Regions from separate parts of the Sorangium sp. So ce128 genome, predicted to be linked through region 2. Evidence: riboswitches for the same ligand, from Rfam matches in the RefSeq annotation. Region 2 holds a riboswitch; each other region holds the start of a gene.

Region 1 (10,372 bases), 1.0 Mb from region 2:
TCTGCAGCGCGATCGCGTCCGCGCCGCGGTCGAGCCGCTCGGCGGCGAGCTTGGCCATCTCGCCGAGGAGCTCGATCTTCGCGGCGCCCTCGGCGCCCTCGAGCTTGCGCTCGTAGAGCGAGTAGAGCTGCGGCCAGGCGCGCCGCTTCAGGTACAGCTCGCGGAGCTTCTGCTGCGCCTCCTCGTCGATCGGCTCGACCGTGAGCAGCGCCTCGTACGCCGCGATGGCGTTCTGGACGTTGGAGAACTGGTCGAACCAGCGCCGCGCCACCGCGCGGTAGAGCCCCGCCTTCTCGGCGGGGCTCTCGGTCAGCTCGGCGAGGCGCTGCTGGTACGAGAGCAGGTCGCGCCAGCGCCCGAGCGACTCGTAGATGCGGGTCAGCTCCCGCACGGCGTCGACGTCCTTGTCGTCGAGCTGGACGATCTGGGTGAGGACCGTGACGAGGGCCGCGTCGTTCTTGGCGCGATCGCGGTAGATCGCGGCGATCTCGCGGAGCACGGCGACCCTGCCGGCGACGTCGTCGGCGGGCGTGCGCTCCAGGTCCTGCCGGTGGAGCTCGACGAGGGCGTTGTACCCCTCGGTCTGCAGGTAGAGGCGCTTCAGGGCGTCGCGCGCCTGGCGGTTCTCCGGGTCGGTCCGGAGCACGGACTTGTACTGCTCGATCGCCTTGGCGGCGTTCTCCTGCGACTCGGCGAGCCGCGCGAGCTCCGTGGCGATGGCGCGCTTCTCGGGGCCGTCGGGCACGGCGCGCTGCGCGTCCGTGAGGATCGTCGTGAGCCGCGGCTTGTCGCCGCGCTGATCGAGCACCTCGCGGTAGAAGTTGAGCATCCCGGCGTGCGCGGGGTCGGCGCGGCGCACGCGGTCGAAATAGGGCTCGGCCGCCTGGGGCTGGCCGCGCATGCGCCAGTGGACCATGGCGATCTGCACGAGCATGCCGAGCTCCTCGCCGGGCTTCACGCCGCCGCTGCGGAGCTGGTCCTCGTAGAGGGCGACGAGGCGATCCCAGTCGCCCGCGGCGGAGTAGGCCTCGGTCAGGAACGAGAGCGCCTCGGGCTGGCCGGGCGAGAGGTCGAGCAGCTCCTCGTACGCCGCGACGGTGCGGGTCGGATCGCTCAGGCGGGCCTTGACGGTGCGCGCCGCGCGGACGGCCGCCGCGATGCGGTCCTCCTTGAGCTGGGCCTCGCCCTTGACGAGCGACTGGACGCGGACGACGGCGTCCCAGTCCCCCGCGGAGGAGAAGGCGATCTCGGCGAGGTTGGCCGCGCGGAGGTTCTTCGGGTCGAGCATGAGGGCGAGCTCGATGAGCTCGGCCACCCTGGCGCCGAGCTCGGCGCGGCCGTAGCGGTAGCCGATGTCGGCCGCGCTCGTGTAGAGCGCGCTCTTGAAGGCGCCGTCGGTCGCGCCCTCGGCCTCGGCCACGTACCGGTCCACGAGGTCGCGCCACCGCTCGCGCTTCGAGGCGTCGGTCTCGAGCGCCTCGGCCGCGGCGTCGTCGTCGGGGCGCAGCTCGAGCAGCCGCTTGTACGCGGCCGCCGCGCGGTCGACGTCGATGAGCTCCTCGTGGTAGACGCGGGCGAGCTCGGCCTGCATCGCGGGCTCGACGGCGCTGCCTGCGGCGAGGGCGATCTCCAGCTCGAGGAGGCGGGCCACGGCCTGCCATTCCTTCCGCTGCTCGTGCCGCCCGCGCGCCGCGCCGAGCAGGCGCTCGACGTCCCCGGGGCCCGCGCCGTTGTTCGGAGCGGTCACGGCCTCCGCGAGCTCGTTCCAGGCTGCCTCGTTTTCGGGCTCATCCTGCAGACGCCCAAGGGCCATCCGAATCGTCTCAACGCTCATCGTATCTCCGCGGACCTCGCGAATTCGGTCCGGTCCGTTCACGGGCCGGGCGAAGATAGCCGGGCGGACGACACGGTTTCAAGGTTCCTCGCCCCCGCGGGCCTGGAAGGTCGGGCGGAGCTTTCGCGCGCTTCTGCTTCTGTGGCGCGTGGACGTCCGAGCGGGCGGGCCGTCGGGCCGCGGGCGAGGGCGGTTCACCGCGCTCTCGGCTTCGGCTATCAACCGCGGCCATGGAAGCTACGACGATCAAGCGCTTCGGGGTGATCGGCGCGGGCCAGATGGGGCGAGGCATCGCCCAGGTCGCCGCGGCCGCGGGCCTCGAGGTGGTCCTGTGCGACGTCTCGAGGGCGCTGGCGGAGTCGGGCAAGGCCCAGATCGCCGCCATTCTCGCGAAGCAGGTGGAGAAGGGCAAGCTGGCCGCGGAGGCGCGGGAGGCGCTCCTCGGCCGCGTCGCGGTGGCCGACGGGATGGCAGGCCTGGCCGGGGTCGACCTGGCCGTGGAGGCGGTGACCGAGAGCTTCGAGGTGAAGAGCGGGATCTTCAAGCTCGCCGACGCGGCGCTGCCGAAGGGCGCGATCCTGGCGTCGAACACGTCGTCGATCTCGATCACGCGGCTCGGGGCGGTGACCGGCCGGCCTGAGCTGGTCATCGGGATGCACTTCATGAACCCGGTGCCGCTGATGAAGCTTGTCGAGCTCGTCCGTGGGGTCCAGACGTCGGACGCGACGTACGAGGCCGTCCGGGCGCTCTCGGTGGGGCTCGGCAAGACGGTGATCACCTCGAAGGACCAGCCCGGGTTCATCGTGAACCGGATGCTGATCCCCTTCCTCAACGAGGCGTGCTTCGCGCTCCAGGAGGGGCTGTCCACGCCGGAGGACATCGACGCAGGGGCGCGGCTCGGGCTGAACCACCCGATGGGGCCGCTCGAGCTCGCGGACCTGATCGGGCTCGACACGGTGCTGTCGATCGCGGAGGTGCTGCACCGGGAGTTCGGGGACTCGAAGTACCGGGCGGCCACGTTGCTCCGGAACCTGGTGGCTGCGGGGTGGTACGGGAAGAAGAGCGGGCGGGGGTTCTACGTGTACGACGAGAAGGGGCAGAAGAGCGGACGGGCGGTGTAGAGGAGGCTGCCACGGAGCCAGGGAGGGAGGGGGCGCCGCGCGGGGGGCCGGCGGGGGCCCCTCCCACGAACTCGCGCCTTTTGGGGGGCCATGGCCGGCTGAGCGGCAGGGCCGATCCGGGAGGGCGTCGCACGGAGCAGGCCGGCGCTCGGGTTCGTGGGGCCCTACCCCGCCGGCCCCCCGCGCGGCACCCCCTCCCTCCCTGGCTCTCTCCAGGGGGATGATGACGGGGGAGCGACGACGGTAGCCGCGCGAGGCGAACACGGGTGTGCGGCTCGGAGGACGGGCGGTCTGCCCGACTGCCCACGATTGCACGCGGGCTCGCGGCAGGACCGTCATGTCGCGCACACCCGCACTCAAGCGGTGAGTTCGGATCGAGCGAAGGGCCGTGTCCCGGAACAGGCGCGCGACTCCTCCGGAAATCGCTCGCCTGGAAATCGCTCGCCTGGAAATCGCTCGCCTGGAAATCGCTCGCTTGGAAATCGCTCGCTCGTCGGCTCGGCAACGGCCTCGACACAGCGGGATCGGGAGGACACGGAATGACGCCTTCCCTGGCCCACGGCAGGCGCTTCCCCCCGGCGCGGGGCGCTGCTAACCACGCTCCATGACCGCTCAAGAACAGCAGCCGGGGGCCCCTGCTCGCGGTACGCTCCAGTTCGTCGCCGTCGAGCGCGCGGATCACGTCGCCACCGTGACCATCCAGCGGCCCGACAAACTCAACGCCCTGAACCCCGCCGTCCTCGGCGAGCTCACCGCGGCCTTCCGCGACCTCCTCGCGCCCGCCGAGGGCAACGAGGTCCGCGCGGCGGTGCTGACCGGCGCCGGCAAGGCGTTCGTCGCCGGCGCCGACATCGCGGAGATGGCGACCATGAACAGCATCGCCGCGAAGCGGTTCGCCGACGCAGGCCACCGGCTCGCCGAGCTCATCGAGACTGCCCCCTTCCCCGTGATCGCCGCCGTCAACGGCTTCGCGCTGGGCGGCGGCTGCGAGCTCGCCCTCGCCTGCGACTTCATCTACGCCGCCGAAGGCGCCAAACTCGGCCAGCCCGAGGTGAACCTGGGCGTCATCCCGGGGTTCGGCGGGACCCAGCGGCTGCTGCGACGGGTCGGGCCCGGACGCGCGCGCGAGCTCGTCTATTCAGGTGACATGATCACCGCCCAGCAGGCGCTGTCGATCGGGCTCGTCAACGCCGTCTTCCCGGCGACCGAGCTCCTCGCACGCGCCCGCGAGACCGCCCTCAAGATCGCCTCGCGCGGCCCGCTCGCCGTCGCCGCCGCCAAGCGCGTCCTCCTGCGCGGCGAGAGCCTCGACCTCGCCGCCGCCAACGAGCTGGAAGCCCAGGCATTCGCGGCGCTCTTCGGCAGCGAAGATCAACAGCTCGGAATGAAAGCGTTCCTGGCGAAATCGCAGGCCACGTTCACCGGAAAGTGACACCTCGGAAGACGCGAACCGCGCGCTCGAGGGCAAAAAAATACCGCGCATCACGCTGGAGGGGGGCCCAGAATGACCGCGGCAGGGAAACCGCGCCGGAGTCTTGAACGTCCGCCACGGTGCAGAAGAAAGACCGCATGCGCTCCGGGCTGGGGGGTCCGCGCCGGTGCGCATGCGGTAGTCAGATTGTGGCATCCGCAGGCGCATTGTCGATAACAAAGTGCAACGCGTGCACGCCGAGCGAGCAGAGCGCTCCGGGCGCGAAGGCAGCCAGGCGGGCGCGCGACCCACACACACCCGATCTGCGGGGATTCACGTTCGAGCCGGGCATACCCCTCCACCAGAGACAGCGCCCAGCGCAGCGTTCGTCTCGCATTCCGAGACGAGCGAACACGAAATCCCTCATCTCTTCAATAAGAGAGGCCACGAGGCAGCAGGCCGTACACCGGACACCTGCTCCCGAGTAAAGAGCCAGGACGAACAAAGCACACTGCGGAAGGAACGCGCCGGCTCCTGTATTCAAGCGCACGAGAGGCCCTCGTGCGGGCCCAGACCGAGACGGGGGCTGCGACCGCGCGGCGACAAAGTAAACAGGTTTTATCTAAGGTGGACATAATTCAAGACGTGTGCTCGACGACTCTTCGCGTGATGCGTCTGGGTCAATTTCTCGGCCTCGGGCCACCGCACGACAGGGCCTCGATCGCTCGTCGGCGCCCATGGCCGCTCGATGGGGGGGGCGCCGACGGGCGCGCGACGCGCCTCGGCAGCGATGGCCTCGTGCGCCTCGGCAGCGCCCCCGAGGGCGGGGTGTCCACCAGCGCAGGCATCACCGCCGAGCACCCTCCTCCACGATCGGGGCGCGACGTCCTTGACGCCGGGCACGAAACGGGATTACCGAGCACCGGCCTGACAATCCATTCCTCGGGTGCCCTCCGGGGCATAACAGGGAAGCCGGTGCAAAACCGGCGCGGTCCCGCCACCGTGAGTGGGGAGCTGCCTCCGAAGACCACTGGGCCCCATTGGAAGAGGCCTGGGAAGGTGGACGCAGCGCTGGGAGCTCGATCAGCTCCCTGAACCCATGAGCCGGGAGACCTACCCGAGCCTCCCACGAGGTGCAGCTTGCGCACGTCTTCGTGGCGTTCGGGTGCGGACTTCACCCGGAGCGCCGAAATCGGTCTTCACGGCCGCGCATTGTCGATCGCCGCCGTGTCCCTGGGGACGCTCCTCGCGCCCCGGCCCGCGGCCGCGATGCACCTCGCGGAAGGCGTCCTGCCGCTCGGCTGGTGCGCCTTCTGGAACGCGCTCGCCCTGCCCTTCGTCGCGATCGCCCTCCACCTGCTCCGGCGCCGCACCGAGCAGGACGCCTTCTACAAGCCGTTCGTCGGCCTCATCGCGGCCGCCGTCTTCGCGATCTCGTGCATGCCCGTGCCGGTGCCGACCGCCGGGACCTGCTCCCACCCGTGCGGCACAGGGCTCGCGGCGGTGCTCATCGGCCCCTGGATGACCGTCCTCGTCACCGTGGTGGCGCTCCTTATTCAGGCCCTCTTCCTCGCGCATGGCGGCCTCACCACGCTCGGCGCCGACGTCGCGTCGATGGGCATCGCGGGCGCCTTCACCGGATATTTCGCCTTCCATGTCGCGCGGCGCTGCGGCGCGAACCTCTGGGTCGCGGGCTTCCTCGCGGGCGTGACGTCGGACTGGGCAACCTACGCCACCACGGCGCTCGCGCTCGCGCTCGGGCTCTCGGGCGAGGGCTCGGTGACGTCCATGTTCACGGGCGTCGCCCTCGCCTTCGTCCCCACCCAGCTCCCGCTCGGCCTGCTCGAGGGCGTCATGACCGCGGGGGCGCTCGCCTTCCTGCGCGCCCGGCGGCCCGACATCCTGGACCGACTCCAGGTCGTCCGGCTCGCCCCGGGGGTGTCGTGACGCGGCGGCTCGGACAGCGCCCGCTGTCAGCGCCGCCCGCGCGGCGCGCGTGCGCGGCAGCGCTCCAGCTCGCCGGTTCATTCTGGCTCGCCGCCTGCGGCAACGCGTCCTGGGACGGCGTCGACGAGGCCGTGGTGCGCCGCGTCGCCGAGGACGCAGGGCGCCACGACACGGGGCCGCTGTTCGCGGGCCTCGAGGGCGACCTCCTGCTGTTCGCGTTCCTCTGGGCCGGGCTCCTCGCCGGCTTCGCCCTCGGCTATTTCTCGCGCGTGCTCTTCGTCGAGCGCGCGGGCGCGCCCGCGGGCAAGGCCGTCGGCGAAGGCCTCCGTGCGGACTGACCCGCCCGCGCGGCTCCGCGACGTGGACGCCCGGCTCCGCCTCGGGGCCGCCGTGGCGGCGTGCTGCGTCGCCGCGGGCGCGCGCTCGCCCGTCACGCCGGCCGCGCTGCTCCTCCTCGCGTGCGCGGCCCTCCGCCTCCAGGGCACGCCGGCGCGCGCCGTCCTCCGCGCCGCCGCGCCCGCCGCGTGGATCGGAGCGGTCGCGGCGGCGCTCGCGCTCGCGCTCACGCCGGGGGCGCCGCTCCTCCCCGGCGCGCCGTTCCCGGCCGACGCGATCACGGCCGAGGGGGCCCGCCGCGCCGTGGCCATCGGCGCGCGCGTCCTCGCGGCGGCCGCGGTGCTCCGGTGGCTCGCCGGCGCCGCCGCGCCCGCCGAGATCGAGGCGGCGCTCGCCGGGCTCGGCGTCCCCGCGGCCCTCGTCGAGCTGCTCGCGCTGACGCGGCGCTTCGCCGGCGTGCTCCAGCGCGCGGCCGACAGCGCGTGGAGCGCCGCCGCGCTCCGCGGTGGGTTCACGCGCCTCGGCGCTGCGGCGCGCTCGGCCGGCGCCGTCGCGGGCGTCGTGGCGCTCCGGACGCTGGAGCGCTCCGAGAGCGCCGCGCTCGCGATGCAGCTCCGCGGCTACCAGGGGAAGCTCCCCGTCGCCGACCGAAGGACGAGCGCGCCCGCCGCGAACGTCGCGTTCGCCGCCGCCGCCCTCGCGACCCTCGGGCTCAGCGTCGCCGCGGGAGAGGCCGGATGATCGCGCTGCGCGCCCCCCGGCTCGGCTACCGGCGCGGCGAGCCCGTGCTGCGCGACGTGCGCCTCGACGTCGCCGAGGGCGAGTCCGTCGCGGTGCTCGGCGGCAACGGCGCCGGCAAGACCGCGCTGCTCCGGACGCTCGTCGGGCTCCTCCCGGCGCCCGGCGGCGGCGTCGAGATCGCGGGCCGCCGCGTGGCCTCGCCCTCGGACGCCGTCGCCGCGGGCGCCGCGCTCGTGCTCCAGGACCCGGACGACCAGCTGCTCGGCGCGACGCTCCTCGACGACGTCCTGTTCGGCCCGCGAAACCTCGGCCTGCCCGCGCCCGAGGCGCGCCGCCGCGCCGAGGCGGCGCTCGCCGCCGTGCAGATCGCCCACCTCGCCGATCGGGCCATCGAGGCGCTGAGCTTCGGCGAGCGCAAGCGCGCGTGCATCGCCGGGATGCTGGCGATGCGGCCGCGGGTGCTGCTGCTCGACGAGCCGACCGCGGGGCTCGACCCGGAGGGCGAGCTCGCCCTGTGCCAGACGCTGCGCGCGCTCTCCGAGCAGCAGGGGACCACGCTGGTCACCGCGACACACGCGGTGGATCTCGTGCCGCTCTTCGCCTCGCGCGCGGTCTTGCTCGGCGACGGTCAGGTCCTCGCGGACGGGCCGCCGCGGGAGGTGTTCGCGCGGGGGGAGCTCCTCGCGCGGGCGCGGGTGCGGCGGCCGTGGGTCGCCGAGCTCTGGACCCGGATGAGCCCTGCGCCGCCGCGGGGCGGCGCGGGCCTCCCGCTCACCCTGGAGGAGGCGCTCGCGTGCATGACGACGGTCTCCTGCTGATCGGCCACGGCAGCCGCGACGCCGCGTCGAACGCCGAGTTCGAGGCGATCGTGGCCGATTACGCCGCGGCGCGGCCCGAGATCGCCGTGCAGCACGGCTACATCGAGCTCGCGACGCCGCACCTCGCCGACGCGCTCGCGGCGCTCGCGGCGCGGGCGTCGCGGGTGGCGGTCGTGCCGCTCTTCCTGTTCGCGGCGGGGCACGTGAAGAACGACATCCCCCTCGCTCTCGAGCGGGCGCGGGCCGCGCACCCGGGCGTGCGCTTCTCGGCGGCGCGGCCGCTCGGCGTGCACCCGGCGCTCGCGGAGATCGCGTTCGAGCGCGCCGCGACCGCGCTGCCGGCCGACCCGGCCGCGCGGGCCCGGTCGGCGCTCGTCGTCGTGGGGCGCGGGTCGAGCGACCCCGACGCGAACGGCGATTTCTGCAAGACGGCGCGCCTCATCGGCGAGGGCCGCGGGCTCCAGCTCGTCGAGCCGACCTTCATCGGCGTCACCCGGCCCTCGGTCGAGGAGACGCTGGAGCGGGTCGCGCGGCACCGGCCGGAGCGCGTCGTGGTGGTCCCCTACTTCCTCTTCGCCGGGCGGCTCATGACGAAGCTCGCCGAGCAGGTCGACCGCTTCTCGTCGACATACCCGTGGATCCGGGCGTCGCTCGCGCCGCACCTCGGCCGGTCGAGCGCGCTCGAGGGCCTGATCGACGAGCGCGCGCGCCAGGCGTTCGCCGGTGAGGCGCCGCTCCCCTGCGACACGTGCATGTACCGCACCGCGCTGCCGGGGCTCGCCCGGGAGGTCGGCGGGCTCAAGGCGATGCTCTACAGCGTGCGCCACACGCTCACGCACACGCAGGCGTCGAACCACCCGCACGCCCACCGCTCGCTGCGCAAGCACGTGCTCGTCTGCGGCAACGCCGATTGCGTGGACCGCGGCAGCCTGGCGCTGCTCGAGTCGGTGCGCAGGCTCGTGAAGCAGGCCGGCCAGCAGCAGCAGATCCGCGTGACGAGGACGTCGTGCATGGGGCGCTGCGGCGAGGGGCCGACGGTCGCCGTCTACCCCGACGGGGTCTGGTACCGCGGCGTCCGCGAGGAGGACGCGAAGGACCTCGTCGAGGAGCACCTGCTCGGCGACCGGCTGGTGGCCCGGCTCGTCGACGACATCATGCAATGAAGGATGGATAGGAGAGAACCGATATGGCCTGTCACGAGATCGCCGCGCTCCGCCTTGGGCTCATGAACATCCTCGGGATCGACGACCCGGGCGAGCGCGCGCACGAGCTCGCCGAGCTCGGCGCCGCGGCCGCCGAGCCCGGGCCGGTCTCGGCGATGCTGCGCGCCGGGGACCTGAAGAACCTCTCGCGCCTCTTCGAGGGGTCGCTCGTGGAGCTCCAGGAGAAGGTCGCGAAGACCGCCGCCGGCGACCCGAAGCTGCCTTACCTGCGCTCGCTCCTCATCCTCACGAAGCAGGTCGAGCTCGACCTGCGCGCCCAGGTCGACGGGCTCGGCCGGCTCTACCGGGAGCTCGAGGAGATGCACGACTTCGTGCACGAGATCTACCCGGCCGAGTGAAGCGCGGGCCGCTCACCGGAGCGGCCATGGGGCGCGTGATTGCGACCGCGCGGAGACAGGAGCGACGTCATGGCAACACAAGGCAACCCGAAGATCAGGATCGCCCACGCAACGCCGCTCGGCGACGCCGCCCGGCTGCTCCGGCTCGAGCGCGTCGACGGCGCGGAGGTCGGCTTCGCCGGCGGGCAGTACGTGATCATCAACACCGGCGTCACCCTGCCCGGCGGCAGGCTCGCGAAGCGCGCCTACTCGCTGCTCTCCAGCGACGCCGAGCAGCGCACGGTCGAGATCGCGGTGAAGCGCATCGGGGCCGGGCCGGGCTCGAACGTGCTCAACGACATCGCCGTCGGCGCCGAGCTCGAGTTCAGCGGACCCTGGGGCAAGCTGCGGCTCGCGCCTGGCTTCTCCGGCCGCGCGCTCGTGATCGCCACCGATACGGGCATCACCGCCGCCCTCGGGATCGCCCGGAGCGCGGCCGCCGCCGGCGCGGCGCAGCTCGACCTGCTCTGGCTCGTCGAGCCGGGCGAGACCTTCGCCTCCGAGCCGTTCGTCCGCGAGCGCCTCCCCGCCGCCGTCCGCCTCGCGGTCGCCCGCGACCTCCCC
Region 2 (10,372 bases):
CTGGCACGCCCTGAGCTCCTCGAACTGCGCGTCACACGTCTGGGGCAGGAAATCGGTCGTGCACTCCCGAACGCGCCCGCTCAGGCAATCGAAGAGCGACGCGACCGACGGCGCGAGGAACTCGCAGGGGATCCGGTCCGCGGAGGCGACGGTCTCGCCCGCGCAGTCGAAGAAAGGGGCGGTCAGCGCGTTGCAGGGGCGCTGCTCGGAGAGCAGGTCGGCGCAGCGCTCGCTGCACCGGAGCTCCGGACACGTGACGCCGTCGAAGAGCGAGCAGAAGAAATCGCACGAGGCCCTCTGCTCTTCGATGGAGGGCCCGCCGGAGCTCGCCGATTGCGACCCCACGGCCGCGCCGGCGCCCCCGGCGCCGTCGGAGCTCCCGGGGAGCCCGTCGACGACGACGGCCCCGCCGCAAGCGCCCGCCCCCGAGAGCGCGACGAGCGAAGCCAGGAAAGCGAAGAGCAGCGGCGTTCTCATCAGGGCATCCTATCGCGCGGCAGGCACGGCAGGGGCGCGCGTCGGGCGCATCGGGCGCGCGTCAGGCGCGCGTCGGGCGTCCGATGCCGCTCACTCCACCGCCTGCGATTGCTCGATCGCGTCCTCGCGGCGCTCCCGGCGGTTGCACGCGAGCACCTTCTTGCGGACGCGCACCGCGTCGGGCGTGACCTCGACGAGCTCGTCGCCGTCGATCCACTCCATCGCCGTCTCGATCGTGAGCAGCCGCGGGCTGGCCAGGAGGACGTTCTCGTCCTTGCCGTGGTTGCGCACGTTCGACAGCTTCTTCTCCTTGATGACGTTGACGTCGGTGTCGTTCGGCCGGTTGTGCTCGCCGATGATCATCCCCTCGTAGACCTCGACGCCGGGGACGATGAAGAACATGCCGCGCGGCTGCAGGTGGTGCAGCGCGTACGGGGTCGCCACGCCGACGCGATCGGCGACGATGGCGCCGGTCGGGCGGCGCATCATCGGGCCGCCCCAGGGCGCCCAGCCGTCGAACATCGTGTTGAGCAGGCCCGTCCCGCGCGTCGCCGTCAGGAACTCGCCGCGGAAGCCGATGAGCCCGCGCGACGGCACCCGGAACTCGAGGCGGGCGCGGCCGAAGCCGGGGTTCGTCATCTTCACCATCCGGCCGCGCCGGGAGCTGAGGCGCTCGGTCACGATGCCGACGTAGGTGTCCGGCACGTCCACGACCACGAGCTCGAGCGGCTCCATCACCTCGCCGTCGATCTCGCGCGTCACCACCTCGGGGTTCGAGAGCTGCATCTCGTACCCCTCGCGCCGCATCGTCTCCACGAGGATCGCCAGCTGGAGCTCGCCGCGGCCGAGCACCACGAACGTGTCGGGCACCTCCGTCGGCTCCACCCGGATCGCGAGGTTCTTCATCGCCTCGCGCTCGAGCCGCTCCTTCAGGTGACGGCTCGTGAGGTACTTCGACTGCTTGCACTTGCCGGCGAAGGTCGACGTGTTGACGCCGATCTTCATCTTGATCGTCGGCTCCTCGACGACGATGCGCGGCAGCGCCTCGGGGTGCGCCGGATCCGTGATCGTATCGCCGATCGTGACCGCGTCGAGCCCGGCGATCGCGATCACCTCGCCCGCGACGGCGCTCTCGACCGCGACGCGCTTCAGCCCCTCGTAGGCGTAGAGCATCTTCACGTAGCCGCGCGACTGGCCGCCCTCGCCGAGGAGCGCGACGTCGGCGCCGGACCGGGCGGTGCCGCGGACCACGCGGCCGACCGCGAGCCGGCCCACGTAATCGTCGTGGGTCGTGTTGCAGACGATGACCTGGAGCGGACCGTCGGGGTCGCCGGAGGGGCCGGGGACCCGCTCGAGGATGGTCTCGAAGAGCGGCTCGAGGTCCTTCGCCTCGTGCTCGAGCTCGCGCTTCGCCTGGCCGAGCTTCGCCACGGCGTAGAGCGTCGAGAAGTCCATCTGCGCGTCGCTCGCCTCGAGGTCACAGAAGAGGTCGAACACCTCGGAGAGCACCTCGTGGGCGCGCGCGTCGCTCCGGTCGATCTTGTTGATGACCACGATGACCGGGAAGCCGCGCTGGAGGCACTTCGAGAGCACGAAGCGCGTCTGCGGCAGCGGGCCCTCGGCGGCGTCGACGAGGAGGAGCGCCCCGTCGGCCATCATGAGCGTGCGCTCGACCTCGCCGCCGAAGTCGGAGTGGCCGGGCGTGTCGACGATGTTGATCTTGACCCCGCGGTACCGGATGCTCGTGTTCTTCGCGAGGATGGTGATGCCGCGCTCCCGCTCGAGGTCGTTCGAGTCCATGACGCGCTCGGCCACGACCTCGTTCTCTCGGAAGGCGCCCGACTGGCGGAGCATGTGATCGACGAGGGTCGTCTTCCCGTGGTCGACGTGGGCGACGATGGCGATGTTGCGGAGATCGTTACGGGGCATATACGGCGGCGGCCGTGTAGCACGCGACCCACGGAGGAGCGAGCCCATCCTCGCTAGAGCCCGAACGTTCGGCCTGCACGGCAGGCCCGCGTCGAGGCGCTCGGATGGAGAGCGCGAGGCGCGCGCATGGCGCGAGAGCGGCGCGCGTCGAGCGGGCGAGCGGAGCGGTAGCGATTGACAGCCGAAGGCGCACGGCCATAGGGTGCGCGCCGTGCTGGTGCCCGGGCGTTCGCCTGGGCCGAAGAGGGAACCCGGTGAAACTCCGGGGCTGCCCCGCAGCGGTAAGCGAGAACGACCTCCACCCCAAGCACTGGCCCGACGAGGGCTGGGAAGCGGTGGACAGTAGGGAGCCGGTCAGACCGGAGCGCTCGCGAGCCCGAAGACCTGCCAGCGCCCGGCGGCGGGAGACATCCGGCGCCGGTTCGACCTGGGAGCCTCGAGGGAGGCGGTGAGGTCCGAGCCGGTGCAGCTCTGCCTCTGCCACGTCCCGGATACCGAACCGCCCCCCGCGTCGCCTTCCGGTCGCCCGCGGGGGCGAGAGGTCGGTCCAGCGCACCGTGCGATGGCCAGCCATTTCGTCCTCGCGGAGCTCGACGCGAGCGGCCCGACGCCGCTCCGCGCGATTGCGGCGAAGGAGGACACGAATGCTGCGCGAGACGGTCACGACGAGCGACGGGCACCGCCATCCATTTCATCTGCTCGCCGCGTTATCCATGGTGCTGGCCGCCGCGCGGCCCGCGCGCGCCGAGGGCGACACCCCCGGGTCGCCCGCTGCCCCGCCGGAGGCCGCCGCTGCAGAGCCCACCGGCGAGGGCGCGCCCGCTGGCGACGCCGCGATCGAGGTCACGATCCAGGCGGAGAAGCCGGGCAGCGAGGCCGCGTCGCGCGTCTCCGTCGGACACCGGGAGCTCGAGCTCCGGCCGAGGCTCCGGCCGGGCGACATCCTCGAGTCGGTCCCCGGGCTCTTCGCCGTGCAGCACGCGGGCGGCGGCAAGGCGAACCAGTACTTCCTCCGCGGATTCGACGCGGATCACGGGACCGACGTCGCCTTCTTCGTCGACGGCGTGCCCGTCAACATGGTCAGCCACGGCCACGGGCACGGCTTCACCGATCTCTACTTCATGATCCCGGAGCTCGTGACAGGGCTCGACGGGTACAAGGGGCCTTATTACGCGAGCATCGGCGACTTCGGTACGGCGGGCGCCGTCAACCTGCGCTTCGCCGAGAAGCTCGAGGAGAGCTACGCGCAGGTCAGCCTGGGGCAGTACGGTATCCAGCGCGGCCTCGTCCTCGCCTCGCCGGATCTCGGCGACGCGTGGCGCGCGGTGGCCGCGGCGGAGATCTACCGGAACGACGGGCCGTTCCTGAGCCCGGAGCGGCTCGAGCGCTTCAACGTGTACCTGCGGGCCACGCACGATCTCGACAACACCGGGAAGATCCAGATGACCTGGATGTCGTATGGATCGACCTGGCACGGCTCCGGCCAGATCCCCGCGCGCGCCGTGTGCGGCGAGGGCGAGCAGGGCGGGTTGAACCCGCCGCCGTCGGCGTTCGGACAGCCGTGCATCGACCATTTCGGCGCCGTGGATCCGACCGAGGGCGGGGCGACCGAGCGGCACATGGCGTCCGTCGCGTACTCGACCGCGTGGCGGGACGCCGATCTGAGCGCGCTGGCCTACCTCGTCCGCTACCGCTTCACGCTGTACTCGAACTTCACCTTCTTCAGCGAGGACCCCGTCCACGGCGACCAGATCGAGCAGAACGACGACCGCACGGTCGGCGGCGCCGATCTCCGCTTCCGCAGGCAATACGAGCTCGGCGGGGCGAGGTTCACGACCTCGCTCGGCGCGCAGATCCGCGCGGACGCGATCGACAAGTCCCTCCACCACGACGAGGCGCGCGAGCGGATCGAGGAGAAGAGCAGGACCCACGTCGATGAGAGCCAGATCGGCGTCTACGTCGAGCAGGACGCCCGGCTCCGGCGCTGGCTCCGCGTCGTGCTCGGGGCGCGCGCGCAGTGGATCGACGTCAACGTGGACGATCCGGGCGAGGACCTCGAGGCGGCGGGGAACAGGTCGAGCGGCGCCCGGGGACAGATGCAGCTGCTCCCGAAGCTCACGGCGATCGTGTCGCCCGTCGAGGGGGTCGATCTCTTCGCCCACTTCGGGCGGGGCTTCCACTCGAACGACGCGCAGGGCGTGGTGCTGGGGCAGGGGGCGGCGACGCTGATCACGCCCGCGACGGGCTACGAGGTCGGCCTGCGGGTCGCGCCCTTGCGCGGGCTGTCGCTGAGCGGGGCCGCGTTCCTGCTCGACCTGGACTCGGAGCTGGTCTGGAGCGGCGACGCGGGCGCGACCGAAGCGTCGGGGCAGACGCGGCGCTACGGGATCGAGATCGGCGGGCGCTACCGGCTCGGGAGCTGGCTCTTCGCGGACGTGGACGCGACCTTCACCCGCGCGCGCTTCCGCGAGAACGCCGGCAACGCGAGCGCGGTCGCCCTCGCGCCGACCCAGACGCTGACCGCGGGCGTCGGCGTCCGCCCGACGCTCGGCGCGTTCACGCCGTTCGCGGCGCTGCGGGTCAAGGCGATCGGCGCTCGGCCCGCGACCGAGGACGAGTCGCTCACCGCCGAGGGGTTCACGGTCGTCGACGCCAACGCCGGGCTGCGGTGGAAGAACGTCGAGGTGGCCGTGGACATCCAGAACCTCTTCGACACGACGTGGCGCGAGGTCCAGTTCGCGAGCGAGTCGCGGCTGCAGTACGAGCCGGCCGCGGTCACCGGGATCCACTACTCGCCGGGGTGGCCGTTCACCGCGATCGGGCGGGCGACGCTGTACTGGGAGTAGGCGCAGCGCCGGCTCATGTCCGGCGGAGGTCCTCGCGCAGCGCGTCGAGCGATGCCCGGAACGCGGCTTCGCTCACGGCGGCGCCCGTCGCCAGGGGCAGGAGCTCTGCGAACATCTGCCAGGCTTCCCGGATGTCACATACCCTGTGCGGATAACGCTGACGGGCAATGAGCGTGAGCCCTGTCACGACGCTGCGAACCATCGCCGCCTGGAACCCCGAGCCCTCGAAGACGACCGCTGAGCACCTGATGGTTGCGCTCGCCTCCGCGAGGAAGCTCGCGATCGCCCTGCGCGCGGGCGCCGACGGCAACGACGCCCCGCTCTCGACGAGGGTGAGCAGCCCTATGCCGCGCGGGTGCTTCTTCGCGAACTCCGCGCACGCGTCGCTCAGGTGGCGCGCGGCCTCCTCGGTCGTCTCGCGGCGCCAGATGACGCAGAAGATCTGGTGCCAGGAAGTCAGGACATAGTCCGGTTGTCTGGTGACCAGGTGCCAGGGGTCAGGATGCATGATCGTGCTCGTTCTGGAGCGGTCGCAGCGGAGATGCTCGCGGGGGCCTCAGGGTACACCGGCCAGGGTACACCGGCGTCTCTTTCCCCGCGACACGCACGCACACCAACTCGAGCGTGAGCCACCGGGCGTCGATAACGGATCCGCGCCGCGCGCTCTCGGCGCTGATGGGCAAGACAGTACCGGTGCCGTCGAGGTTGGGTGGCTCGCACTGGCCACGTTCGATGGCGCCACAATCGATGAGTCCGTCTTGACAGTCTCGAACCGCTCCAGCGGGTAGCCGTGGCCCTGCGCGGCCGCCGGCGGGCGCTCTCGACGCCGGCCCACGCGGCAATTGCTGTGCTCGTCACTCGCGGCTGCCGGCCGCCACGATGACCGCTCGCAGACGCGGAGAGCAGGACGGGAACGGAGAGCCTCGCCGCGTGGCAAACGTGTACCCATGCTGTAGGCTGTGCCGCATGGATCCGACGGGGCTCGGCGCCGATCTGCAATTCCGCATGCTGATCGAAGGGGTGAAGGACTACGCCATCTTCATGCTGGACACCGAGGGGCGCGTGATCACGTGGAACGCCGGCGCCGAGCAGATCAAAGGATACTCCGCGCAAGAGGTGATCGGTTCGCACTTCTCGCGCTTCTATCCGGCCGAGGCGATCGAGCGGAAGTGGCCACAGACAGAGCTCGCCGAAGCGCGGCGCGTAGGCCGCTTCGAGGACGAAGGCTGGCGCGTGCGCAAGGACGGCTCGATGTTCTGGGCGAACGTCATCATCACGGCCCTCCACGGCCCCGACGGCGAGCTGCGCGGCTTCTCCAAGATCACGCGCGATCTGACCGAGCGCAAGCGCCAGGAAGAGTCGCTGCGGCAGAGCGAGGAGCGCTTCCGCACGCTGGTCGAAGGCGTGAAGGATTACGCCATCTTCATGCTCGACCCCGAGGGCAGGGTGGCCACGTGGAACGCCGGCGCGGAGCGGATCAAGGGATATTCCGCGCGAGAGGTGATCGGCACGCATTTCTCGCGCTTCTATCCGGCCGAGGCGATCGAGCGCGGCCGGCCAGAGACGGTGCTCGCCGCCGCGCGGCGCGAAGGCAGCTTCGAGGACGAAGGCTGGCGCGTGCGCAAGGACGGCTCGATGTTCTGGGCGAGCGTCCTCGTCACGGCCATCCGTGGTCCGGGCGGCGAGCTGCGCGGCTTCTCCAAGATCACGCGCGATCTGAGCGAGCGCAAGCGCCTGGAGCAGATGGAGTCCAACGCGCGCCAGATGGAGGAATTCGTGGCGATGCTGGCGCACGAGCTGCGCAATCCGCTGGCGCCGATCGCCAACGCGACCAGCGTCCTCAAGCTCGAAGGCCAGGACAACGCCCAGGTCGTCTGGGCAGCCGGCCTGATGGAACGGCAGCTCGGTCAGCTCGTGCGGCTCGTCGACGACCTGCTCGACGTGAGCCGCATCACGCGCGGCAAGATCGCCCTGGAGTCCAAGCGGATCGACCTCGCCGACGTGGTGACGCGCGCGGCGGAAGCGTCCCGGACCTGGATCGACGCGCGCGAGCAGACCCTGGAGCTGCAGCTGCCCGCCGAGCCGCTCGCCATCGTCCCGGGCGACCTGGCGCGGCTCACGCAGGTGGTGAGCAACCTGCTGCACAACGCGGCGAAGTTCACGCCGCCGCGCGGCGCGATCCGGGTCACCGTGGAGGCGGACGACGCGCACGCGATCCTCCGTATCCGCGACAACGGCGTGGGGATATCGCCCGAGCTGCTGCCGCAGGTGTTCGATCTGTTCACGCAGGGGGAGCGCGGCCTCGATCGCGTCGAGGGCGGGCTCGGCCTCGGATTGACGATCGTGCGCCGGCTGGTCGAGCTGCACGGCGGGACGGTCCAGGCGCTCAGCGAGGGGCCCGGCGGCGGCAGCGAGTTCATCGTGCGATTGCCGCGGCTGACGCGCCCCCTCGCGCCGCCGACGGTGGGCGCGCCCGCAACGAAAGCCGGGCGCAAGCTGCGCATCCTCGTCGTCGACGACAACCACGACTCGGCCGAGAGCATGGCGCTGCTGCTCAAGCGCATGGGCAACGACGTGCACGCCGTGTTCGACGGCCCTTCAGCGCTCGAGCTCGCGGCGCAGCTCCAGCCCGACGTCGTGCTGCTCGATATCGGCATGCCGGGCATGACAGGGATTGACGTCGCGCGCGCGCTGCGTCGCACTCCCGGCCTCGCGGGCCTATCGCTGTTCGCGATGACCGGTTACGGCCAGGAATCGGACCGCCGCATGACCCGGGAGGCCGGGTTCGACGTGCACCTGGTCAAGCCGATCCGCGCGGAGGTGCTGAAACAGCACCTGGCGGACATCGCCAATCGTCCTGGAGCCGGCTGAGCGCCTCATCCCGTCGCGCGCCCCGGAGGCGGCGGCGACTCCGCCGTTGCGTCGCCAGGCACCCTCGCGGCGGGCGGCTCGCTGTAAGCTGCGTCCGGCCGCCCCGTTGCGAAGAGGTGCGCCGCGGCGATCTCGCCGGGGCCTCCTCAACGAGGGCTTCCATGCCGTTCTCCGTCCACACGACCCACGCCGCGGCGCGCTGGCGCCTGTCCACGGCGTCCGCCCCGCTCTTCCTGGCGCTCCTTTCGCTCCTCCTCCTGGGCTGCGGCCCCCGCCTCGTCCCGTTCACGCACGAGCTCCGGGTGCAGCGCGACCTGAGCGACAGCGACGTGAAGAACCTGCAATTTTACGTTTCGCACCCGATCGCGCTGCGCCGCGAGCTCACGGCCGAGAGCTCGCAGGTGACGAGCAGCCACAAGCTCCTGCTCGTCTCCGGGAAGGTCATCGAGGAGGTCGTCGTCGAGGAGCGCACGCCCGGCGTGGTGGTCGCCGCTCGCGGCGGCGCCCTGTCGGTGAGCTTCGAGCCCGGCGCGTCGCTCACGTTCTCCGCAGGCCCCGAGCTCTTCGGGCCCGCGCCGCCCGCGCCGTCGTTCCCGGGCTTCGCGACCCCGCCCGATCCGTTCCCCGGCAACACGGAGCCGCTCCTGGCCAGCCCGAGCGCGGCCGGCGACGGCAGCGGCCCCGGCGGCAACTACTGGCTCGCGGCCGGGCCCGGCCGCGAGATCCGTTACCAGGGCAAGGTGTTCTCGGTGATCGAGGACAGCCTGCGGGCGCACCTCCTGATCGACGCCGACGCGCTCGAGGAGGTCGTCGAGCGGCGCACCGTCCTCCCGGGCGTGCGCCTCCCCGCCCGCTGACGCGCGGAGGCGCGCCCCGCCGCGGGCCGGGGCGCCGTTGCGAGGGCGCGCGCCCTGCGCTTCCATGCCGCCCGCCTCGTGACCACGCCGCCGCCGCCCCCGCCCGCCGCGCTCCGCGCCCCGCGCGTCCGCGCAGAGCTCGTCGCGACCGGATGGGAGCTGTTCTCGGCGCTCCTGTTCCTCTCCGCCGTCGTCCCCGCCGCCCTCACCACGCCGTGGCCGGCGATCCTCCTGCTCGCCTCCCTGGCCGCCTCGGCCGCGTTCTCGGGCGCGCTCACCCGCCGCGGCGACCGCGGCTTCGCCGTCGCGGCGGCGATCCGCACCCTCTCGTGGCCGCTCGCGGTCTTGCCGCTCGCGTTCCGAGGCGCCCCGACCGTGCCCCCCTCCTGGCCAGGGCCGCTCGGGATCGGCCGCGCGACGCCGCCGTCGTGGCTCGGCCTCCTGGTGACCGCGGTCGCCTTCGGCGTCATGGCGGGCGGCATGCGCCGCGCGATCTACCGCGCCCTGCTCCGCGAAGGCGCCGTCGAGGGCGGCGCCGGAGACGCCGCCTCGGCGCGCGCCCTCGCCGCGGCGCTCCGGCCGAGGCTCGCGGAGTCGGCGGCGACCGCGGGCATCGTCGGCGGGCACGTCATGCTGCTCTTCTGCGTCGCGTTCCTCCGCACCCAGAGCCAGGTCGTGTTCCAGGCGTGGTTCGAGGTCGTCCCCCTCCTCGCCCTCTCGGGCACCCTCGGCTTCACGCTCGCCGTGCGCCCCGCCACGCGCCCGATCCTGGCCGCCCTCGCGGCCGGCCCTTCCGGCGCCCGCGCCCTGCTCGACCGTGGCCTCGCCCGCGCCGAGCGGCTCCCCGACGTGCTCGCCTCCTTGAACTTCGCGCTGTGGCTCGGGTGCACCGCGATCGGCATGGCCTACGTGCGCGTCGGCGCCACCTCCAGCGTCGCCGACGCGCTCATGCAGCTCGGCTTCGGCGCGCTCTTCGCCTTCGGCGTCTCGTTCTACCAGCGCGCCTGGCACAAGGACTCGGTCGCCCGCGCGGTGGACCTCCTGCGCGCCTGGACGGGCGCGCCCGAGCACGGCGGCGCGCCCCCGACGCCCCTCCGGCGGCGCATGCTGCGCGACTTCGGGCTGCCCCTCCTGTTCACGGGGCTCCTCTCGCTCTTCTCGTCGATCGGCCTCTACCGCGCGCTCGCCACCGGCTCGTCGTTCGACGAGGACTTCAACGCGATCACCGCGCTCTTCGCCTCGCTGTCCCTCCTCGTCCTCGCCGCCCTCGGCGTCGTCGCGCGGGCGGCGCGCGAGCTCTCCCGGCCGATGGCACAGCTCGCCCGCGCCGCCGACGAGGTCGCGCGCGGCGAGCTCGACGCCGCCGTGCCGCGGCTGTCAGGGCCGAAGGAG
Region 3 (10,372 bases), 4.3 Mb from region 2:
TCGTGCTGCTGCCGGGAGAAATCGGCGGTCCCGTCGGTCACGAGGAACGGCTGGACGTCGTTCATGAACGCCTCGCACGCGGTCAGCAGGCACCCGATGTGCGCGTACACGCCGCACACGATCAGCTGATCGCGGCCCCAGCGGCGCAAGAGATCCAGCAGCTCCGTGCGCTGGAAGGCGCTGTACCGCCACTTGGTGAGGACGGTGTCGGCGCTTCCCGGCGCGAGCTCGCGCACGATCTCGTGTTTGTCGGGCTGCTGCGTCAGCCCGGGCCCCCAGAGATCCGTCAGCAAGCCGCGCTGGGCCATCGTCTGCTCGGCGGGCTGCTTCGTGTAGACGACCGGGATCCCGCTCGCTGCGCACCGCTCCCGGAGCAGGCGGGCATTGGCGATCAGCTCGACCATCGGGGACGCGCTCGCGTCGTAGAAGCCGAGGAAATACTCCTGCATATCGTGGATCAAGAGGACGGAGCGCCCCGGGTCCGGCCGCCATGACGCCCGGCTCCCCGGGAGCTCCTCGGCTCGTGGCATGCGATAGGTCTGGATGCGGGGGATGGCCATGGTCGTTCCTCTTCTCTCTCTCTCTCTCTCTCTCTCGTGATCGCAGCGCTCCTGTCGATGGAACGGGCCGCGGGCGTCGCTGCGCCGCCTGGGCCCGCGCTGTCCTCTCAGGCGCGCGCGCCCTGCGCGAGCCTGTCGGCGATCCACCGGCGGAGCGCCTTCTTGTCCACCTTGCCGACGCTCGTCGTCGGGAGGGCGTCGAGCCACTCGATGCGATCGGGCACCTTGAACTGGGCGACGCCGCGCTCGCGCAGGAAGGCGTTGATCTCCCTCGCTGGCGGCGGCTGCCCGCGGGCCACGAGGAACGCGCACGATCGCTCGCCGAGGTGCGAGTCCGGCATGGCGACGAGCGCCGCGTCGCGCACCGCCGGGTGGGCGAGGACGTGGTTCTCGACCTCCTCGGCCGCGATCTTCTCGCCGCCGCGGTTGATCTGATCCTTGGCGCGGCCCTCCACGACGAGGTAGCCCTCTCGGGTCCGCCGCACGAGATCGCCCGTGCGGTAGAAGCCGTCGCGCGTGAACGCCTTCTCGTTGTGCGCGTCGGCCCTGTAATACCCGCGGATCGTGTAGGGCCCTCGCGTGAGCAGGTGACCGACCTGTCCGGGCTCGACGTCGCGGTCGTCGTCGTCCACGACGCGGACCTCGTCGTGGGGCGAGATGGGCCGCCCCTGCGTCTCGATCGCGATCGCGTCGGGGTCCTCGAGGCGGGTGTAGTTGACGAGCCCCTCCGCCATCCCGAACACCTGCTGCACCTTGCAGCCCAGGGTCGGCCCCACGCGGCGCGCGACCTCCGCGGGGAGCCTGGCGCCGCCCACCTGGAGCACCTTCAAGCTCGACAGGTCGTGCCGCGCCGTCCGGGCCGCTTCCAACCAGACCGAGGCCAGCGGCGGCACGAGCGCGGTCATCGTGACCCGCTCCCGCTCGATCCACGGGAACGCCTCGTCCGGGCTGGGCCGGCGGCAGAGCACCACGCGGCCGCCGGCGTGGAGCACGCCCAGGCTCCCGGGTGAGCTGAGCGTGAAGTTGTGCGCGACGGGGAGGACGGCGAGGTAAACGCTGCCCTCGTCGAGCCCGCAGATCTCCGCGCTGGCCCGCACGCTGTAGAGGTAGTCGTCGTGCGTCCGCGGGATGAGCTTCGGTACGCCGGTGCTCCCGCCGGACAGCTGGAAGAAGGCGACGTCCCCCGCGGCGGGCTCCGGGAGCTCGACGGGCTCCCGGTCCAGGCCGGAGAGCGCGGTGTGCTCGCCCGGATCGCCGGCCACGAGCACGTGCCGCAAGGTCCTGACGTCGCGCCGGATCTGGCTCGCCAGCGCGCGGTAATCGAACCCGCCGTCCCGGTCGGCGATGACGTACGCGACCGCCTCGGTGTGCTCGCAGAAAACCGCGATCTCGGCGCGCCGGTGCGCGGGCAGGGCCAGCACGGGGAGCGCCCCGAGCCGGAACAGCGCGAAGCACACCTCGAAGAACTCCGCGATGTTCGGGAGCTGGACGACGACGCGATCCCCCGGCCGGAGCCCGAGGTGCAGCAGGCCCGCGGCGAGGCGATCGGCGCGCCGATCGAGCTCACCGTAGCTCAGCCGGCGATCGCCGCTGACGAGCGCGATCCGATCCGGGTGCCGCGCGGCCCGCTCGCGGAGCAGGCGCCCGAAGGTCTCGCCGCGCCAGTAGCCGGCGCGCCGGTAGAGATCGGCCATCTCGGCCGGCCACGGAGTCCAGCCGTCGAGCGCCTGCGGCCGCGCCTGCGCGGGCGCCTGCCGGCTCTCCTCCGGAGCGCTCATGCCATCTCCGGCGCCTGGTTGAGGCCGAGCGCGTTCAGCATGGTCCCGAGCTTGGCGGTGGTCTCGGCGAGCTCGTGCTCGCCGTTCGAACCGATGACGATCCCGGCCCCGGCATAGAGGCGGAGCGCCCGGCCGGCGACGTCGGCGCAGCGGATGACGACCGCCCACTCGCCGTCGCCGCTCGCGTCGGACCAGCCCACGAGCCCCGTGAAGAACCCGCGATCGAACCGCTCGATCGCCTCGATGGCGTCGCGGGCGCGGTCCGTGGGGTATCCGCACACCGCGGGGGTCGGGTGCAGCGCGGTGGCCAGCTTCATCGAGGAGATCGAGAGATCGCGCAGCTCCCCCGTGAGCCGGCTCGACAGGTGCCACAGCGTCGGGGTCTGCGTGAGCGAAGGCTCGTCGGGGACGCTCAGGCGCCGGCAGAACGGCCGGAGCGCGGCGGCGACGGCGTCGACGACGATCGCGTGCTCGTGCCGGTCTTTCTCGGACGCGAGCAGGGCGATCGCCCGCCGGCGGTCCTCGTCGGGGTCCGGGCTGCGGACCGCGGAGCCGGCGAGCGGATTGGCGATCACCCGGAGCCCGGAGCGGGACAGGAGCAGCTCCGGGCTCGCGCCGATGAGCGTCCGCGCGCGCGAGGTCGGGACGCCGCGCTCCGCGCTGGAGAGCCCCGCGGTCGGATCCGAGAGGTTGGCGGCGAAGGTGTAGCCGTTCCGGTTCTGCTGCGAGAGGCGCTGGAGGACGAGGCGGAGATCGACAGGCTCTCGCAGGACCATCTCCAGCATCCTGGAGAGGACCACCTTGCTCAGCGCCTCGGACCGCATCAGGCCCACTGCCGTCTCGACGCCGCGCACGTAGTCGCGGGGCTCGGGGACCTGGCGCAGCTCCTGGATGGTGATCGGCAGGTGCGACCGCGGCGATTCCGACGTGTGGTTGAGCGGGCCCGCGCTCTGGATCGCCCTCGGCACGATGAGGTGCGCCGGCGACGTGCTGTTGAACGGCACCGCGCCGACCACCATGGGGAGGCCCTGGCCGGCCCTCGACGCCGCCGCGAGCACCCTCGTGACGCGGTCCGCGAGGCGGTCGCCCTGATCCGCGCCGTTCGGCTCGAGGATCATGTCGTGTACGCCCTGCGCGAGGAGCGTGCGTGTCGGCGACGCGAAGAAGAACGCCGACTCAGGGGTGTATTGCTTCAACAGCTGCCCTGCGTTCACCGCGGGCAGCCCGACAGAGGCCGGTATCGAGATGGAACTCGTCACATTCAGCTCCGATGGGCGTCGAGAGCCACGTGGGCTCGGATCATCGGGCGCTGGACGTCAGGTCTCGGGCCGCTCGTTTCTGATAACTGATAAAGAAAATCAGTTTCAAGTAACTCATGGCACGCGCGTGCAAGACTGTCAAGGGACTCCCGGTTCTGTCTCGGGTGTGCGTCGCCGGTGGGCCGGTGGACGGGGCGCTCCGGGCCTTCGCTTCTGCGTTGACATCCTGCGTGACGGGTGCGACGAGTCGCCCCGCCATCGGTGCTCGTCCGGCCATCCCCTGGCGAGCTGAAAAGGGAACCCGGTGAGAATCCGGGACTGCCCCCGCAGCGGTGAACGGGAACGACCATCACCAAGAAGCACTGGGCATGCACCAGAGCAGCCTGGGAAGCGGTGATGTGTAGGAGAGCGACCGGCGACGGCCGCATCGCCCGTGAGTCCGAAGACCTGCCGAAGGTGCGCGCGCCGGTGCTCTGGCGCGCGCTGACCTGAGCCTTCGAGGGGAAGGCGCGCAGGCTCTGGACCACCACGCTCGCGCGCGGTGCCGTGGCCCGTCACGCAGCCCCCTCGCTTCGGCTCTCAGCTCACCCGGAGCAGCGCTGGGTCGACGCGGGCAGGCGGCGCGTGAATGGTTGATTCCTCGGATCGTCGGTCGCGGCGGCGCCGGAGCGCCGGCGTGGCGTGCTGGCTCTCGCTCGCCGCCTGCAGCGCCGTGGCGGCCCTGCCGGCCGCCCGCGCCGACGATCCGCGCAGGCCGGAGGCCGAGCAGGAGGGCGGTCGCGCTGCCGCTCCACCGGGGACAGACCCGCTGGAGGTGCGCGTCGAGGGGGATCGCATGCGCGCGCCCGCGCCGCCCAAGGACAGGTCCGTCGCGGGGTCGGTGCTGGGCCGCGAGCGCCTCACCGGCGCGGGGCTCGGAGCAGCGGACGTGCTCCGCACGCAGCCGGGCGTCCTCATCATCGAGTCGGGCGGCTTCGGCGGGCCGGCGACCGCGGCCCTCCGGGGAGCGACCGCCACGCAGACGCCGGTGTACCTCGCCGGCGTCCGCCTGAACGACGACGTCGTGGGGACGGCGGATCTCTCCCTCGTGCCCCTCTGGCTCATCGAGCGCATCGAGATCTACCGCGGCCACGCGCCCATCGAGGCCGACCGCCTCGGCCCCGGCGGCGCGATCTTCTTCGAGCCGCGGCGGCCTTCCCGGACGACGGCCGGCGCGGGCGCCATGGCGGGCTCGCTCGGCGCGCGGCGCGGGTGGGCGTTCGCCGGCGCCAGCGCGGGCCCGGTGAGCGCGATCGTCGGGGTGAGCGCGGAGGCCGCGGAGAACCGCTACGCGTTCGTCAACGATGGCGGGACGCTCTTCGACGAGAGCGACGACACCCTGGAACGCCGGCAGAACGCCGACGTGCGCACGATCGACGCCTGGGCGCTCGCGCGCGTCGAGCTCGGGGGCGGCGCGATCGTCGACGTGATCGCGAACGGCACCGGCCGCGAGCAGGGCGTGCCGAGGCTCGCGCTCCTGCCGTCCCGCGAGGCGCGGGGGGAGTCGCGGCGCGCGCTGACGTCCGTCGCGGCGCGGGTGCCGTTCGGCGGAGAGGCGCAGCACACGCTCGAGGCGCGCACCTCGTTCATCGAGGCGCGGTCGGAGGTCCATGATCCCCTCTTCGAGCTCGCGCTGCTCACGCCGGAGCTCCGCCTCGCCGGCCGCCGCCTGGAGCAGACGCTCGGGGCGACGCTCTCCTTCGCCGACCGGCTCCGGGTGCGGCCCGTGCTCTCGGTCGCGCGCGAGGGCATCTCGCGCGCGCCGGACGACGTACCGCTCGCGCGGGCGCGGCGCTCGTTCGCGCGCGGCGCCGTCAGCGCGGAGGCGCGCCTCGGCGAGGGGCTCGCGCTGCACGCCCTCGCGAGCGGGGAGTGCCACGCCACCGGGGCGGACCGCGAGCGCCCTTGCGACGTGCTCGTCCCGACCGGGCGGGTCGGCGTGGAGGCGGGGAGCGACCGGCTCCGGCTCCTCGCGACCGTGGGCCGCTACGTCCGCGTCCCGACGCTCGGCGAGGTGTACGGCGTCTCCGGCGTCGTCCACGGCAACGCGGAGCTCGCGCCGGAGTCGGGCGCCACGATCGAGGCCGGGATCCGGGCGCAGACGGGGCGCGGCGCCGTGCTGCGCGGCGCCTTCATCGACGTGTTCGCGTTCGGGAGCGCGGTCTCCGGGCTCGTCGCGTACGAGCGCTCCGGCCAGGGCTACGTGAACCCGTACAACGTCGGCCGCGCCCGCGTCGTGGGCGCGGAGCTCTTGGCCGGGGTCGAGGTGACCCGGTTCCTCCGCGCCGAGATCGCGGCGACGCTGCTCGATCCGCGGGACACGACGCCGGGGCGGACGACGAGGAACGACCTCCTCCCGTTCCGCTCGCGCCTCGTCGTCGCGCCGCGCCTGCACGCCGAGTGGAAGCGCCCGGGCGGCGCCGTGTTCTCGGGCGCGTCGGGCGAGATCCGGGCCGTGTACCAGTCGAGCCGGTACGCCGATCCCGCCGGGCTCGGCGTGATCGCGGAGCAAGCGACCCTCGACCTCGACGCGGAGGCGAGGTGGCTCGGCGGGCACCTCGCGGTGAGAGGCCGCGTCGCGGACCTCCTGGACGCGCGGCGTACGGATGTCGTCGGGTTTCCGCTCCCGGGACGGAGCGTGTTTTTCACACTGGAGTCAACATGGTGAAGATCAGACTGTTTGCGTTCGCGATCTCGATTCCGATCCTCGGGTGCAACGTGGATTCGCCGCCGCCGTCGACGGGCGGCGTCCACGGCGGCGGCGACGGCGACGCGTGTGAGAGCGGCGTCGTCATCGTGACGAGCGACTACCAGTCGACGAACATCGCTGTGTCGGCGCTCGACGGGACCACCCTGTCGCCCTCCTTCGTGTCGAGCGGCGCGGCGAAGCCGGGGCTCAGCCTCGCGCTGTCCGGCGACGTCGATGTCCCGGGGGCGGCGCCGCCGTCCGGCCGCGTGGTCCTGCTCGATCGGTTCGGCACGAACGTGATCACCTGGATGGATCTCGAGACCGCCGAGGTCCTCGCGCAGCTCCCGGTCGGGCAGGGGTTCGAGTCGAACCCTCAGGACTACATCGAGGTGGGCGCGGACCGCGCGCTCGTGTCGCGCTACGGGAGCAACCCGAGCCCGGGCGTGGAGCCGTTCGACGAGGGCGGCGATCTCCTGATCGTCGACACGAAGGAGTACTCCATCGTCGGGCGCATCGCCCTGCCGGAGGAGGAAGAGGGGCTCCTGCCGCGCCCGTCGGGGATGGCGCGCGTCGGTGACGAGGTGGTCGTGGCCCTCGGCCGGCTCGCCGCGGACCTCTCGACCGCGGGCGAAGGGCGCTTCGTGGGCGTCTCGCCGGAGCAGGGCGCCGTCACATGGACGGTCGACGTGCAGGGGCTCTACGGCTGCGGGCGTCTCGCCGTGTCGCCCTCGGGAGAGCGGCTGGCGGTCGCCTGCTCGAGCCGCTTCGACGCCGAGGCGATGGAGTACGACCCGGCGACGAGCGACATCGTGATCTACGACGCTCGCACCTCGCCCCCGGAGGAGATCGAGCGGCTCGGCGTGGCCAGGGCGCTCGGCGCCGCCGTCCAGCCGACGCTCGCCTTCGCCTCCGAGGACGTCCTCCTCGGGACGGCCTACGCGGGCGGCGCGTCCGCCGGGGACCGCGCCTTCTCCGTGAGCATCGCCACGGGCGAGGTCACGACGCTCGCCGAGGCGACCCAGTCCTACGCCTTCGGCGGCGTCCACTGCTCGCCCGGCTGCGGCGATGTCTGCCTGCTGAGCGACGCGGAGAGGAGCAAGCTCCGGCGCTGGAAGGTGGCGGCGAACGGCGCGCTCGAGCCGCTGGAGGACGCGACCGTCGACACCGAGATCGGGCTCCCGCCGCGAGGGATCGGCGGGCTCTGATCGGCCCCGCGGGCGGTACGTCGGTTGACGTCGTGGAGATCGTTCTCGCTGACCGGCCCCGGATCCACACCGAGTTCGCTGTTGAGCCCCGGGCTGAAGCCCGAGGCGCCCACATGGGACACCACGTGTGGTGGTGCGGTGGGCCGGTCAAGCGAGATGTTGTGGTGAGCTCGTTTGCATGATTGCGCGGTGGACGCTGGCGGTGCGCGCCGTGGCGGGCCACAACCCGGGCATATGCCGCTCAGCGAAGCGCGTCCGGCCGATCCGCTCGACGACCTCGTCGCGCTCCTGCGCGGCAGGCGGATCGTGGCGCTGACGGGCGCGGGGTGCAGCACCGAGTCCGGCATCCCCGATTATCGAGGGCCCGAGACGCGGCGCCGCGCGCGGAACCCGATCCAGGGGCGGGAGTTCTCCCGCTCGGCCGAGATCCGGCAGCGCTACTGGGCGCGCGCCGTGATCGGCTGGGAGCGGTTCTCCAGGGCCGAGCCGAACCCCGCCCACCGCGCCCTCGCGCGGCTCGAGCACGCGGGGCAGCTCGAGGGCCTCATCACGCAGAACGTCGACGGCCTCCACCAGGCCGCGGGCAGCCGTCGCGTCATCGAGCTGCACGGGACGCTCTCCGAGGTCGCCTGCCTCGCGTGCGGCGCGATGGAGCGGCGCGCCGCCCTCCAGGAGCGGCTCCTCGCCCAGAACCCCGGCTGGCTGGGCCTCGCGGCCGACCTCGCCCCCGACGGCGACGCCGACCTGCCTGCCGAGCACGTGGCGGGCTTCCGTGCGCCGCCGTGCCTCCGCTGCGATGGGCCGCTCAAGCCGCGCGTCGTCTTCTTCGGCGAGAACGTGGCCCGGCCGATCGTCGACGCGGCGTTCGCGCTCGTGGACGCGGCGGACGCGCTCCTCGTCGTCGGCTCGTCGCTGGCGGTCTTCTCGGGCTACCGCTTCGTGCTGCGCGCCGCGCAGCGAGGCACCCCGATCGCCATGATCAACCTCGGCTCCGCGCGCGGCGAGGAGCTCGGCGCGCTGAAGATCGAGGCCCGGGCCGGCGAGGTGCTGCCGCGCCTCGCCGAGGCGCTCGGCGCCGGCGCCACCGCGGCGCCCCGCTGAGGCGCCGAGCGCCGGCGCACGCGCGGCGCTGGCATCACCCGCGCCGGTACATCACGTCGCTGCGGAGGACGTACTTGCTCCCCCGTGTCACGGCGGCGCCGCGGTGGAGCCGGCGGTGCTCGAACAGGAGCGCCATCCCGCGCCGCGGGGCGATGCTCCGGCCGCCCCAGAAATCGGTCGTGCCGCCCTCGAAGTCGTCGTTCAGGTAGATCATCGCGGTGAACAGGCTCCGCTCGCCGCCGGATCGCACGAACGACCCGTCGCCGTGCCAGTTGAAATATTCGCCCTCGGTGTAGCGATAGTAGCGGAAGCGCTCGTTCAGCCCGACGGCGCGATGGAGGCCGAAGCTCGGCGGCGTCCAGGGCGCGAGCCGCTCCCAGAGGCTCGCGGCGAGGTCCGGATCGTCGATCATGACGCGGCCGTTCTTGCGCACCTCGAGGTTGATCACCTCGCTGCCCCCGATCGGCGCCTGCTCGAAGCCTCGCGCCTCGGCGAGCGCGATGAAGCCCTCGCACTCCTCGGGCGACAGGACGTTCGTCACCGTGAAGATGCGGAGATCGTCGGTGTAGTCGGTGCACTGGGCGGTCCGTTCGGCGTGCAAGGTGCTCATGCGTGAAGCGTGGGTCCGGGCGGACCGGATCCGGAAGGGCGGGATCCGGGCAGGACCGGGCAGGACCGGGCAGCGCGGTGGACAGGAGAGCGCCGCATCGCCGATGATCGAGCGCTCGCACCGATGGCACGGGTCTCCAGGGCGGGCCGCGGCGCGGAGCCCGCGGTCCGCTTCAACCACACGCTCCTCCAGCGGACGCGGCTCGACCTCGACCTGACGCAGGAGCAGGTCGCCGCGTCGATCGGCGTCGACGTGCGGACCTACCGCCGCTACGAGTCGGGCGCCGTCAACGATCCGCGGCTCGGCTTCTCGGTCCGGAGCCCGTCCCGGCGGCGCATCATCGAGCGGCTCGGCGCCGAGCTCGGCCTCGTCGAGGCGGAGCTGCTCGTCGTCGAGGCCGAGGCCGAAGCCGCGCCGGCGGCGGATCCCGCCGCAGAGGAAGCGGGTGCGCCGAGCCGGGCCGCGGAGGCGCCCGCCGGGGCGGGTGAGGCGCCCGACGAGGAGGCAGCGGAGAAGGCGCCGGCCGGCGCGCCCGCGCCGTCGCAGGGAGCCGCCCCGGCATGGTGCCCGCTGCACGCGCACACGCTCCAGCGAGCGCGGCACTTCGTCGGGCGCGCGGAGATCCTCGATCGGCTCGCCGCGTGGGCCGACGGCTCGCCGCCGCGCCCCCGGGTGATCGCGCTCCTCGGCGTCGGCGGGGCGGGCAAGACCGCGATCGCCGAGCGCTTCCTCCAGGGGCTCGGCGACGCCCCGCGGCCCGGTGGGGTGCTCGTCTGGAGCTTCTACGACGACCCCAGGACCGAGGCGTTCCTCGATCAGGCGGCGGCCTACTTCGCGCCGGGCGCGGGCGCCTCGGGCCCGGCGGCGCCGCGGCCTCAGGCGGCGCCCGGAGAGCAGCTCGCGCGGCTGAAGGCGGCGCTGGGGCAGGGGCCGCCGCACCTGCTCGTGCTCGACGGGCTCGAGACCGTGCAGGCCGAGGGGGGCGCAGGGCGCGCGCACGGCGAGCTCCACGACGCGCTCCTCCGGCGGCTGCTCTGCGCGATCGCGTCCGGGCTCGGCGGCGCGCGGGCGCTCGTCACGTCGCGCTTCGAGCTCGCGGATCTGTCCGCCTGGGCCGAGGGCGGGCTCGCG

Evidence for each region. Region 2 has a riboswitch for cobalamin ahead of WME82_RS05080 (TonB-dependent receptor). Riboswitches for the same ligand answer to the same signal wherever they lie in the genome.
Region 1: linked by a shared signal. The riboswitch ahead of WME82_RS01265 (energy-coupling factor ABC transporter permease) and the one ahead of WME82_RS05080 (TonB-dependent receptor) in region 2 are both predicted to bind cobalamin.
Region 3: linked by a shared signal. The riboswitch ahead of WME82_RS21430 (TonB-dependent receptor domain-containing protein) and the one ahead of WME82_RS05080 (TonB-dependent receptor) in region 2 are both predicted to bind cobalamin.

Annotation. Positions count from the first base shown of each region.
Region 1 is NZ_CP150313.1:316,880-327,251, reverse strand. It holds gene WME82_RS01280 (tetratricopeptide repeat protein) at 1-1,813, opposite strand, end outside; gene WME82_RS01275 (3-hydroxyacyl-CoA dehydrogenase family protein) at 2,065-2,955, shown strand; gene WME82_RS01270 (enoyl-CoA hydratase/isomerase family protein) at 3,560-4,387, shown strand; cobalamin riboswitch at 5,294-5,501, shown strand; gene WME82_RS01265 (energy-coupling factor ABC transporter permease) at 5,600-6,313, shown strand; gene WME82_RS01260 (hypothetical protein) at 6,310-6,651, shown strand; gene WME82_RS01255 (CbiQ family ECF transporter T component) at 6,641-7,390, shown strand; gene WME82_RS01250 (energy-coupling factor ABC transporter ATP-binding protein) at 7,387-8,208, shown strand; gene WME82_RS01245 (CbiX/SirB N-terminal domain-containing protein) at 8,184-9,371, shown strand; gene WME82_RS01240 (DUF3209 family protein) at 9,395-9,769, shown strand; gene WME82_RS01235 (FAD-dependent oxidoreductase) at 9,839-10,372, shown strand, end outside.
Region 2 is NZ_CP150313.1:1,323,327-1,333,698, forward strand. It holds gene WME82_RS05070 (hypothetical protein) at 1-477, opposite strand, end outside; gene typA (translational GTPase TypA) at 568-2,454, opposite strand; cobalamin riboswitch at 2,605-2,812, shown strand; gene WME82_RS05080 (TonB-dependent receptor) at 3,051-5,252, shown strand; gene WME82_RS05085 (hypothetical protein) at 5,266-5,760, opposite strand; gene WME82_RS05090 (hybrid sensor histidine kinase/response regulator) at 6,219-8,123, shown strand; gene WME82_RS05095 (DNA-directed RNA polymerase) at 8,285-8,980, shown strand; gene WME82_RS05100 (ATP-binding protein) at 9,059-10,372, shown strand, end outside.
Region 3 is NZ_CP150313.1:5,610,054-5,620,425, reverse strand. It holds gene WME82_RS21445 (isochorismatase family protein) at 1-560, opposite strand, end outside; gene WME82_RS21440 ((2,3-dihydroxybenzoyl)adenylate synthase) at 668-2,338, opposite strand; gene dhbC (isochorismate synthase DhbC) at 2,335-3,597, opposite strand; cobalamin riboswitch at 3,840-4,066, shown strand; gene WME82_RS21430 (TonB-dependent receptor domain-containing protein) at 4,226-6,304, shown strand; gene WME82_RS21425 (YncE family protein) at 6,298-7,530, shown strand; gene WME82_RS21420 (NAD-dependent protein deacetylase) at 7,765-8,631, shown strand; gene WME82_RS21415 (prolyl hydroxylase family protein) at 8,666-9,241, opposite strand; gene WME82_RS21410 (helix-turn-helix domain-containing protein) at 9,365-10,372, shown strand, end outside.